DNA from 3 places in the Peribacillus sp. NPDC097295 genome. Region 1 is predicted to be linked to each of the others. Evidence: riboswitches for the same ligand, from Rfam matches in the RefSeq annotation. Region 1 holds a riboswitch; each other region holds the start of a gene.
What was found. A riboswitch is a leader RNA that binds a small molecule or an ion and turns the genes downstream of it on or off. The one in region 1 is predicted to bind thiamine pyrophosphate.
Positions count from the first base shown of each region.

Region 2: it holds a riboswitch for thiamine pyrophosphate, as region 1 does, so the genes downstream of both, thiT (energy-coupled thiamine transporter ThiT) here and tenA (thiaminase II) in region 1, are expected to answer to the same signal.
Region 3: it holds a riboswitch for thiamine pyrophosphate, as region 1 does, so the genes downstream of both, ACIQXN_RS05955 (3-oxoacyl-ACP reductase) here and tenA (thiaminase II) in region 1, are expected to answer to the same signal.

Region 1 is NZ_JBIWCW010000011.1:73,023-76,300, reverse strand. Features, by position in the region: gene thiD (bifunctional hydroxymethylpyrimidine kinase/phosphomethylpyrimidine kinase) at 1-424, opposite strand, end outside; gene thiW (energy coupling factor transporter S component ThiW) at 393-917, opposite strand; gene tenA (thiaminase II) at 926-1,615, opposite strand; TPP riboswitch at 1,717-1,809, opposite strand; TPP riboswitch at 1,877-1,981, opposite strand; SAM riboswitch class I at 2,145-2,248, shown strand; gene ACIQXN_RS16360 (Fur-regulated basic protein FbpA) at 2,422-2,610, shown strand; gene ACIQXN_RS16355 (aspartyl-phosphate phosphatase Spo0E family protein) at 2,812-3,045, shown strand; gene ACIQXN_RS16350 (GNAT family N-acetyltransferase) at 3,091-3,278, opposite strand, start outside.
Region 2 is NZ_JBIWCW010000003.1:176,551-179,828, forward strand. Features, by position in the region: gene ACIQXN_RS07150 (ATP-binding protein) at 1-183, opposite strand, end outside; gene ACIQXN_RS07155 (cation diffusion facilitator family transporter) at 406-1,293, opposite strand; TPP riboswitch at 1,544-1,646, shown strand; gene thiT (energy-coupled thiamine transporter ThiT) at 1,746-2,327, shown strand; gene ACIQXN_RS07165 (universal stress protein) at 2,367-2,891, opposite strand; gene ACIQXN_RS07170 (transglycosylase domain-containing protein) at 3,175-3,278, shown strand, end outside.
Region 3 is NZ_JBIWCW010000002.1:560,457-563,734, reverse strand. Features, by position in the region: gene ACIQXN_RS05965 (DUF4352 domain-containing protein) at 1-184, opposite strand, end outside; gene ACIQXN_RS05960 (alkaline phosphatase) at 203-1,576, opposite strand; TPP riboswitch at 1,805-1,908, shown strand; gene ACIQXN_RS05955 (3-oxoacyl-ACP reductase) at 1,986-2,750, shown strand; gene ACIQXN_RS05950 (AbrB family transcriptional regulator) at 2,754-3,122, opposite strand; gene ACIQXN_RS05945 (hypothetical protein) at 3,185-3,278, shown strand, end outside.

The DNA of each region.
Region 1 (3,278 bases):
CTGCTTCAGGTATATTGGGTGTCACAAGTGTTGCGAGTGGAAGTAAATCGGTTCTTAACGATGAAACGGCCCCTTCATCCAGCAGATGGTGTCCACTTTTGGATATCATGACAGGATCAATGACGACGGTAGCAGGCTTAAATAACTTAAGCGAATTTGCAACGGTTTCGACGGTCTCCTTTGACCCAAGCATCCCAACTTTTACTGCATCGACATGAATGTCTTCAAAAATGGCGGCAATTTGATCGGTAATCATTGCTAAATCGATAGGCTGGACTGAACGAACTTCCATGGTATTTTGCGCCGTGATAGCTGTGATAACAGACATGCCAAAAACCAGGTGTGCTGAAAAAGTCTTTAAATCAGCTTGGATTCCAGCCCCGCCTCCTGAGTCAGATCCTGCGATCGTTAGTGCTGTTTTCATAAAAAAGCCTCCTCATATAATCATTTTTCAAAAGTACGTTCAATAAAAGAAAGGCTAAGAGTGAACCCATTAATGAACTAAGAAGAAAAGCTGGTAAAAAACCAAAAAGTGCAGCTTTTTCCCCCAATAATAAGACAGCTATTGGATAACAGGCCAGAGAACCAAGAATGCCGGTTCCCAATACTTCTCCTATGCAGGCGATCCCAATCTTTTTTGTTTTTTGGTAAAGGAGCGCGGCCAGGAGGGCACCGATCATGCTTCCCGGAAACGCAAAAATGGAGCCAGTACCTATCATGTTTCTGATAAGTGATACCAAAAAGGCTTGGGTCACAGCAAAGAACGGTCCCAATATTACGGCTGTGATAACATTAACTACATGCTGAATAGGAAAGATCTTTGCATATCCAACCGGGACAAAAATGAACGAACTTGTTAAGGTAGCGATTGCCGTGAACATGCCAGTCAGCGTCATTTTACGTAATAAGTTATTCATATCAACTTTCATAGCGGCCAATCATGTTCGTGATGAACCATGTCCCAAAATAAATATTCATATCGGGAGGTCATTAAAAAGTGTTTCTCTAATTTATTTAGTTCTTTTTCAGGTAAACCTTCCGTCAGCTCATCTAAAAGCTTAGCCAACCATTTATGGGCTTCGGCGAATTTAGGAGATGAGTACGATTCAATCCACTGGGCATAACGATTTGTCGCTAGCGCTTTCCCGTTTTGTTCTTTTAACAGCAAACCAATCTCATAATAATCCCAAGCACATGGAAGCAAACAGGCGACAATGTCAGCCAGTGTCCCGTGATGTGCGGCATTTAGCATATAGCCTGTATAGGCAAGGGTAATGGGGGTGGGTTCGGTATTTTCCAATTCTTCAGAGCTGATTCCGAACTCTTTGCAGTAGTTCCGATGCAAATTCATTTCTACTTGGAGCGTCTCATTTAAAATACCTGCAAACTTGGCCATGGTTTCAAGATTGTTAGCCTTGATAGCCCCTAAAGCAAAAAGTTTGGAATAATCGATAAGATAGATATAATCCTGCTTTAAGTAATAGGCGAATTTCTTTTCTGGTAGTGTCCCGTCTCCAATTGCTTGAACGAAAGGATGAGTATGATTCCTTTTCCAGATTTCTTTTGCACGATGATGAAGTCTCTCACTGAAAGATTTCCATTGGGTATTCGTCATGATTTTTTCCTCCTTTATTAAATTCACATACTTAGAAAGGAGCTTAAAATGAAAAATCAGCCGCTTTCAATTAGAAAGCGGCTGTTCTAGGAATGGAAGGATCCCTTTTCAACCTGCTTTCCTACGCTGGTATGACCAGATCAGGTACAAAGGGTTTGATTCTCAGCCTATTAATGGCTCCCCTAGCAGTTTATTATTCAATTAAACAAAAAACCCGTTCCTGAAAACGGAACGGGGCAGATGGATGAAGTCAAATATCGATGACGATATCATCCACTTTCCTCCGCCGGCATCACCCGGATCAGGTTCAAAGGGTCCGGAACATCATTCCATCTCAGTCTATAGAAGACTCCCCTAGTGGTATTTCGTATGTGATTAATGTCATCATAACAGATAAAAAGGAAAATGCAACCGATGCACACCCATTATCTAAAAGAGTTTAATAGGTAAAAAGTATAAAAAAAATGAACACATTTGACTTTTGGTTGAAAATGGTATAAAATCATGTCGAAATCATTTATATTCTATATTCTTATCCAGAGAGGTGGAGGGACTTGGCCCTAAGAAACCTCGGCAACAGGCCCATCGGGGAACTGTGCTTCTTCCAACAAGCTTATGCTTGGGAGATAAGAAGAGACGAACGGGCATCTGTCAACCTCTTCTTGGATTAGAAGAGGTTTTTATTTTGTGAAAATGTGTTTAAGGAAACTGTAAAAAAGGTATATATATTTTGGCTTAAGCGAAGTCTATAAGATTAGGCTTATTCATAAGTTTGAAGTATGAACCTAAGGAAAGGAGCCATTTATATGGCAGAGTTTTTCGAGAAAAAAGAACAGAGGAGAGCATTGTTGATAGAAGAACTATTATCAAATGGTGTATATAAAACCTCTGACGAAAAGCATCTATATGATGCTCCATTAAAAGCTCTTGAGGATGAATATAGGATTATTATAGATAGATCAGGTAATGAGTCACCTCCAGAATGTATGACATAGCTAAGATGTTTACCTATCATAAATTTACAGCTTAAAAAGGAAGAAGCATTTGCTACATTACAGAGCAAATGCTTCTTCCTTTTTTAAATCGACATAAATAATACATAAAGCGGAAAGTTAATGGGTATTTTGTCACACATAATTTATAAAATAACATATTTAAATCTTGGAATATGATTGATTTTGACTAGTGTATTGATTATGATAAAAAGTGTAAAATACTTGAAAAAATGGGAAGTGATGATATTGCAGTATCCATATATAACAGTGGAAAAAATAGAAGAAAAGCGAAAAGAAATGATCATGTTAGCAACGAATTATGGTTTTACAAGCAGAATTACAGTTCAAGCAAGCCAGGAGTTGGATTCGTTACTAAACGCTGTTAATCCCGTAAGATACTTAGAAAATGCACTTCCCAAAAATTATAGGGAATGAAGTCCTTCTAAATACAAATCTAGTCCTTTCCTGCAATTGAATGAGTCATGTAGTGACACGTTTACCAAGGATGACCAAGTCACGTTCCAATCCATCGAGTTCTGCCACTTTCGGTAAATGAGCCCATTTTTCAAAACCGAATTTTGAAAAAAGTTTAATGCTTGGTTCATTGTGAGCGAAAATAAATCCTAGGAGTGTCTTTACTCCTACCTTCGGACTCACCTCCATAGCTT
Region 2 (3,278 bases), on a different contig from region 1:
ATCCATGTTAGTATCTGTATCTCTCAGTTGTTTCATCAGTGAATTTAAAATTTTTTCTATTTCTTCTTCAAAAAAGTCTATATAACCATCGGGTAAATGTTTCAAGCGCTCTTTCCATTCGGAAAGGATAGTAGTTTTATGAGAAGATAGGAAGTGAAGAGTCATTTCTCGATTCAATACCATTTTGCCCTCCATCGTGTAGGAAAATGAATTTATTTACTTTTAATGAATTAATTAGCATATACTTCCAGAATGTTATATACGTTTTTAATAATACCAGATTAAAAGCTTTCTTTAAATACTCATTTAAGGGGGGAAAAGTACAGGAATTCTGTGGTGATCTATTAATTGCAGGTAAATAACGTGAAAATAAGGTATTGTATATTAAAAAAAAGGTACCGCAACTTAATGACGGGTACCTTTTTTTTGAAAGACATATGGTTCAATATGAACGATGACATGTTTAACGCCATGTTCCTTTAGAAGGTTTTCTTCCACTTTCACAGTGATATCGTGACTTTGGATGACGGTCAAAAGCGGATTGACATGAATGGTAGCTTCGACAAGGATTTCATTTCCGTGCATTCGAGCTTTGATTTCACTCATATCCTTCACTCCATCCGTTAGCAGGATGGTTTGACCGATTTCTTGTAGATGTTGTTCATCGAACCCATCCGTCAAAGAGAGTGAAGCGGCATGGAAAATATCCCAAGCGGTTTTACAAATCATCATTCCCACAACCAATGCAGCAACGGCATCCAACCATGAGATTCCGATTGTGGCCCCGATGATGCCTATGAAAGCGCCGATGCTGACCAAAGCATCCGAACGATTATCCTGTGCAACAGCCTGGATGGAAGCACTCTTTGTCTTTTTGCTCAAAGCTAAATTGTAGCGATAGACTCCGTACATGAAGATGGCGGAGAATAAAGCGACGTAAGCAGTAAACATATCCGGTACAGCTTCCTTATTCTGTGAGAAGAAAGATTCTATGGCACTGTATATGACCTGTAGGCCAACCGTGATCATGATGAAGGCAGCAACCAATGAAGCGACGGTTTCAGCTCTCAGATGACCGTATGAATGATTATCATCAGGTGGTCGCTTTGATATTTTTAAACCTATTAATACAGCAACAGAGGCGATGATATCGGTTGTGTTATTTAATCCATCTGCCCAAAGGCCCTTGGAGTCACCAAAATAACCAAATGTTAATTTGAGGGCTGACAAGAATATATATGCGGCAATACTGATATAGGCACCCTTTTCAGCAGAAATTGAATGTTTATCCATGTCTTTTCCCCCTCGTGCAAAAATAGCCTTAATAAAGATATCAAAACAAAGCCTAGTGAGTCTATAGAAAAATTGTCGACTTAATCCATCTAACTTGGCTTATGGCATGTGTATTGAAGATATAAAAAGAAGTTGGTTGTATGAAAAAATAAAACCAATAAAAGGGAAATTTAAATGAATTTCTTTGCATTTATCTACTTGTTATTTATTGAAACTAGTAGTATATTCTAACCGAGGATTAAAAATTAAATACTTCCACAAGGGGAGCCAAGATGGCTGAGAGTGAACGTTTGAGTTCAGACCCTATGAACCTGTTAGTTAGTACTAGCGTAGGGATGTGGTTTTGGATAGCAATACTGGGCATCCATTACCGCCCTGGTGTTGCTTTTTTGTATGCCAAAAAAGCAACATGGGAACTCATGGGCACTTTTGCACGTGGAGAAGGGTGAGAGATGATGAAAAATAAAACATTATTCATGACAGAGATCGCTATTTTTTCTGCATTGGCATTACTGTTGGATTTAGTCTCCGGATTTGTTTTTGCAAGAATTTGGCCGCAGGGGGGATCGATTTCCATTGCCATGGTGCCAATTTTCTTGATGGCCTATCGCTGGGGGATCAAGGGTGGAATGGCAACCGGTTTATTATTGGGCCTTTTGCAGATAGTCGCTACGCCGGTTCAAATTATGACACCCCTTCAAGGCTTCATTGATTATTTCCTTGCTTTTACCGTCGTTGGGATTTCTGGATTATTCATGAATGGATTCGTGAATAATTATAAAGAGGAGAACCTTATGAAAGCTAAATTATTTGGAATAGTCGGCATGTTCGTGGGCAGTATTCTGAGGTTTATCTGTCATTTTACATCAGGTATCGTTTTCTTTGGTGAATATGCGCCAGAAGGACAACCAGTCGTTCTTTATTCATTAATCTACAATGGGACATATATGCTGATTAGTTTCATCTTATCAGCGGTCGTGGTAATGGCGCTTTACTCGGCTGCTTCGAAAGTATTGATGAGAAAAGCCTATTAAGAGAAAAGGGCCGGCTCAAGAATGAGCCGGCCCTTATTTTTATTTTGCAATAAATACCGAGCAAGGTGCATGCTTGGCAATGGAACTGCTTGTGCTTCCAAGGAAGAATCGTTCCAAGCCACTTTTGGAACTGTTGCCGACGATGATAAGATCGGCATCCGTTTGCTTTGCGTAGGCACATATACTATCGGGGGCATTACCTTCCAATATCTCAATTTCCCCTTTAATATTGTATTCGTTTAGCAGGCTTAGTAAGTTACTTTCGGCGATTCTTGCGTTATTTTCAAAAACCGAGGGAGTATCGTTAGCCCTCATTTGAAGCTGATGTTCCACTTCTGTAACGGGATGTGTTTGTGAGGGGTCGACATAAAAGCCTGCTGCCGGGACGAATCCTGGAGCGGATGCACTTTCGATAATTCGATTTTCCCCCTTTTCATTCAAAACTTGAACAATGGTCAGTACAGCTTCAGGAAAGGCCCTTTTTAGTGTAGCTCCGTATTCTATTGCTCGTTTACTATCTTCATTTCCATCATACGCGGTGACAATTCGTTTCAATTCCTTCATATCGATCATCTCTCCCCATATTATGTCATTACAGGTTATATACCCATTTTTTTTGGCTTCATCCCTTTTTTCAAAGGTATATTGATTAATAAATGAGGGTAAAGGGTATGTGGAATAACTAGACATACATACGATGCATGTACTTTTGCATGGAAAAAGGATTAAAGGAAAAATGTTTGTAAGATAAAACTTTGTCTTTTAACCCATTGCAAGAGTTATCTTTCATAAAAAGGGTAAAATATTTTTAATGAAGCATGTCGCATCTGGGAAAATGGGGGTTCAAATGAAAGGGTTATTGAAAATAGGTCTGATAATTTTATCAATCATTGTGGTAGTGGGAGTTGGTTTGTTCATTTATTTTAAACAAACTGTGGATATAAGTAATCT
Region 3 (3,278 bases), on a different contig from region 1:
CGACCTGTATCAATTCACGATCATCCGGAATTTGGGGATTTGGAACATACACTTCCTTCTTCACCAATGGTTTGGCACTTTCCTCTGTTTTTTCTGTCACGTTTGATTCTTCATCAAAGGCTGGCTGAGTGTTGAGTGCACCAAATGTGGTCAATAAAAAGGCACATAATAGTAGTTTGTTCACCGAATCCCTCCCAGTATTTTAGTTTAATAAATCAAAGATGATGGTGGCTTGGTCGGTGTTATCGACCTGTTCGGCAAAACGCTCCTTATATGGTCCGTATGCATAAACGGGTACATCTTCCCCCGTATGTCCCCCGGTTGTCCAAGCCGTATTGGACCTGTTATCAAAGATGGTCTCAATCGCATTGTCGATGGTCGTAATATTTTTACTCGTGACAGCATCTTTGACTGATTCTATTTCCTCTTTCGTTAGCTTCATTTCATCTTGATCAATATACTGTTTCAAGGTTTTTTCGACATCCGCTCCCTTTACGATTGCATCCGCCATAAAGTCAGGTGTCCGTTTGGCAGCTTTAATCGGCTCGCCGGACCAGTTATACACTCCCTTTGCCCCAATTGAAAAGCCTCCCGTCGAATGGTCAGCCGTCGCCACGACTAAGGTGTGCTTGTCTTTTTTCGCGAAATCAATCGCTGCTTTGTAGGCCCTTTCGAAATCCTCCATTTCACTCATGGCGCCGACAATATCGTTATCATGGCCAGCCCAATCAATTTGGCTTCCTTCCACCATCAAGAAGAATCCGGCCTTATTCTTATTCAAGCGTTGAATCGCCGAGTCTGTCATTTCTTCCAGTGAAGGCGTTTCGTGGGTGCGGTCAATCATTTTAGGTAGACCTTCTTTAGCGAACAATCCAAGAACCTGTTTGTTTTTATCCTTTAACAGCTGTTTTTTATCCGTCACATAACTATACCCATCTTTTTTGAATGCTTTTGTCAAATCGACATCGGGCCGTACGAAATTGGATTGACCTCCACCTAAAAGAACGTCGATTTTATGTTTGCCATTTACTAAATCCTTGTAATAATCGTCCGCGATGCCATTCATGTTCTTTCGGTTTTCGTCATGCGCACCAAATGATGTCGGGGTGGCATGGGTGATTTCTGATGTTGCAACAAGGCCAGTAGATTTCCCGCTTTCCTTAGCCGCTTCCAATACCGTTTTGATTTCTGTCTTATCATTATCGACAGCAATGGCTGCGTTATACGTTTTCACACCGGCTGACATCGCCGTTGCTGCTGAAGCAGAATCCGTGATATTTTGTGTAGGATCTTCTGGGTATGTCATCTGCTGCCCCACCAGATATTTATCAAATGCTGTCTTTTCAGCTACAGTCGTAGCAGGTCTGTCTTTCAAATACCGGTAAGCGGATGTATAGGAGACTCCCATTCCATCGCCTATCATGAAAATGACGTTTCTGATTTCGGCTTCTTTCTTAGGCTTCCCTTTTGCCAAAGCGTCGTCATCTGTACCTCCCCACGATACACTTCCAAGGGCTAATGCAGTAATGATGGCAACCGGTAAGATTCTTTTACTGAATGTACGTCTCAAAAAAATGACCCCCTACTCATTTAATGGAATATTCAATTAAAATATACATCAAGAACATGAACCTACTATTAAGAAGATGTAAACATATAGGGATCTTATGTAAACGATTCGTAAATGCACCCCCTTACTGTAAACGTTTAATATCCATACTATCCCTCTTAAAATGGATTATAAAAGTAAAAAAAGTTATTTAGGGCAGCTTTGACACTTATGCTATAATTTTAAGAAATTCATAAAAAACACTAGGGGAGCCTTTTTGGCTGAGAGGAGTGGCAACACTCTGACCCTTTGAACCTGATCTGGCTAGCACCAGCGGAGGGAAGTGGCATTGAAATGAAATTTGTCTCATTCAAGGTCACCCCTCTACTCGGGTGATCTTTTTTTATGGGAAAAATGAAGTAAGGGAGAGAGTTTTATGAAGATAAGCTATCAAATTGTATTGGTGACAGGGAGCAGTAGGGGCCTTGGTTCCGCCATCGCTCAAGGGTTCGGACGGGAGGGAGCCCGTGTCGTGGTCAACTATTTTCAAAGTGAAGATAAAGCACAACAGGTGGTTGAAAGAATAGGGGATGATCGGGCGATCGCAATTCGCGCTGATGTAAGAAACCAGTCGGAAGTCCACGCCATGTTTCAGAAGGCGAAAGAACACTTTGACCAGCCCATCACAACGATTGTAAATAACGCGTTAGTAAACTTCAGTTTTGATTCCGCCTCCAGAAAAACAGCCGAGACGGTTTCATGGGAAGATTATCAAGCCCATTTCGAAGGGACCATAAAAGCCGCATTGAACACTGTACAGGCCGGTCAAAAAGACATGATCGAAGGGAAATTCGGACGGATTATCAACATCGGGACGAATCTCTTTCAAAATCCCGTCATCCCCTACCATGACTATAATACCAGCAAAGCCGCCCTCCTTGGATTCACAAGAAACATGGCAAGTGAATTAGGTAAAGCCGGAATCACCGTCAATATGGTTTCAGGGGGCCTGCTGATGAAAACCGACGCAAGTGCTGCAACTACAGAGGAAGTCTTCCATCTAATAGAAGAAAGTACACCGCTGAAAAAAGTAACCACTCCAGAAGAGGCAGCTGATGCCGTATTATTCTTCGCCTCTCCATGGAGCAGGGCCGTGACCGGTCAAAACTTGATTGTCGATGGCGGATTGGTGATGGGGTGAATACTATGCTGATAAATCGGGATGTCTCTTTTTTTGATTCGTTCGATGGTTCAAGCATTTAAATAATGGCGGCAACGTCACATATACCATTAACACCCTGAGAACCTGAACAGCAACGACAAACATCGGGTCCGATTCAAGGGCAACTGAAGTGGCGGTCATTTCCGCCACTCCTCCTGGCGCAAAAGCCAATGAGGTTGTCATAAAGGTCATTCCAGTCATTCTGGAATCGATATATGCACAAAGGATCATCATGAATATGAAAGCAACGGTACTCAAGGAAGACACGACCAGAATTTTTTTCATGCCTACGAACATGGCCTTATGAATTTCGTTCCCACACTTGTACCAATCATGTGTATTAACTTCCAAATTTCACTATAATTGATTTTAACAATCCTTTGATATGGACGCAAAGAAAACGAGGGGATGACTTGCATAAAATTGTAATTAAATTACTTTTAGTTTTGGGAGTCGTATTTTTAATGACCGGTTGCGGAGAAGATAAAAAAGAAATCACAGAAAAAG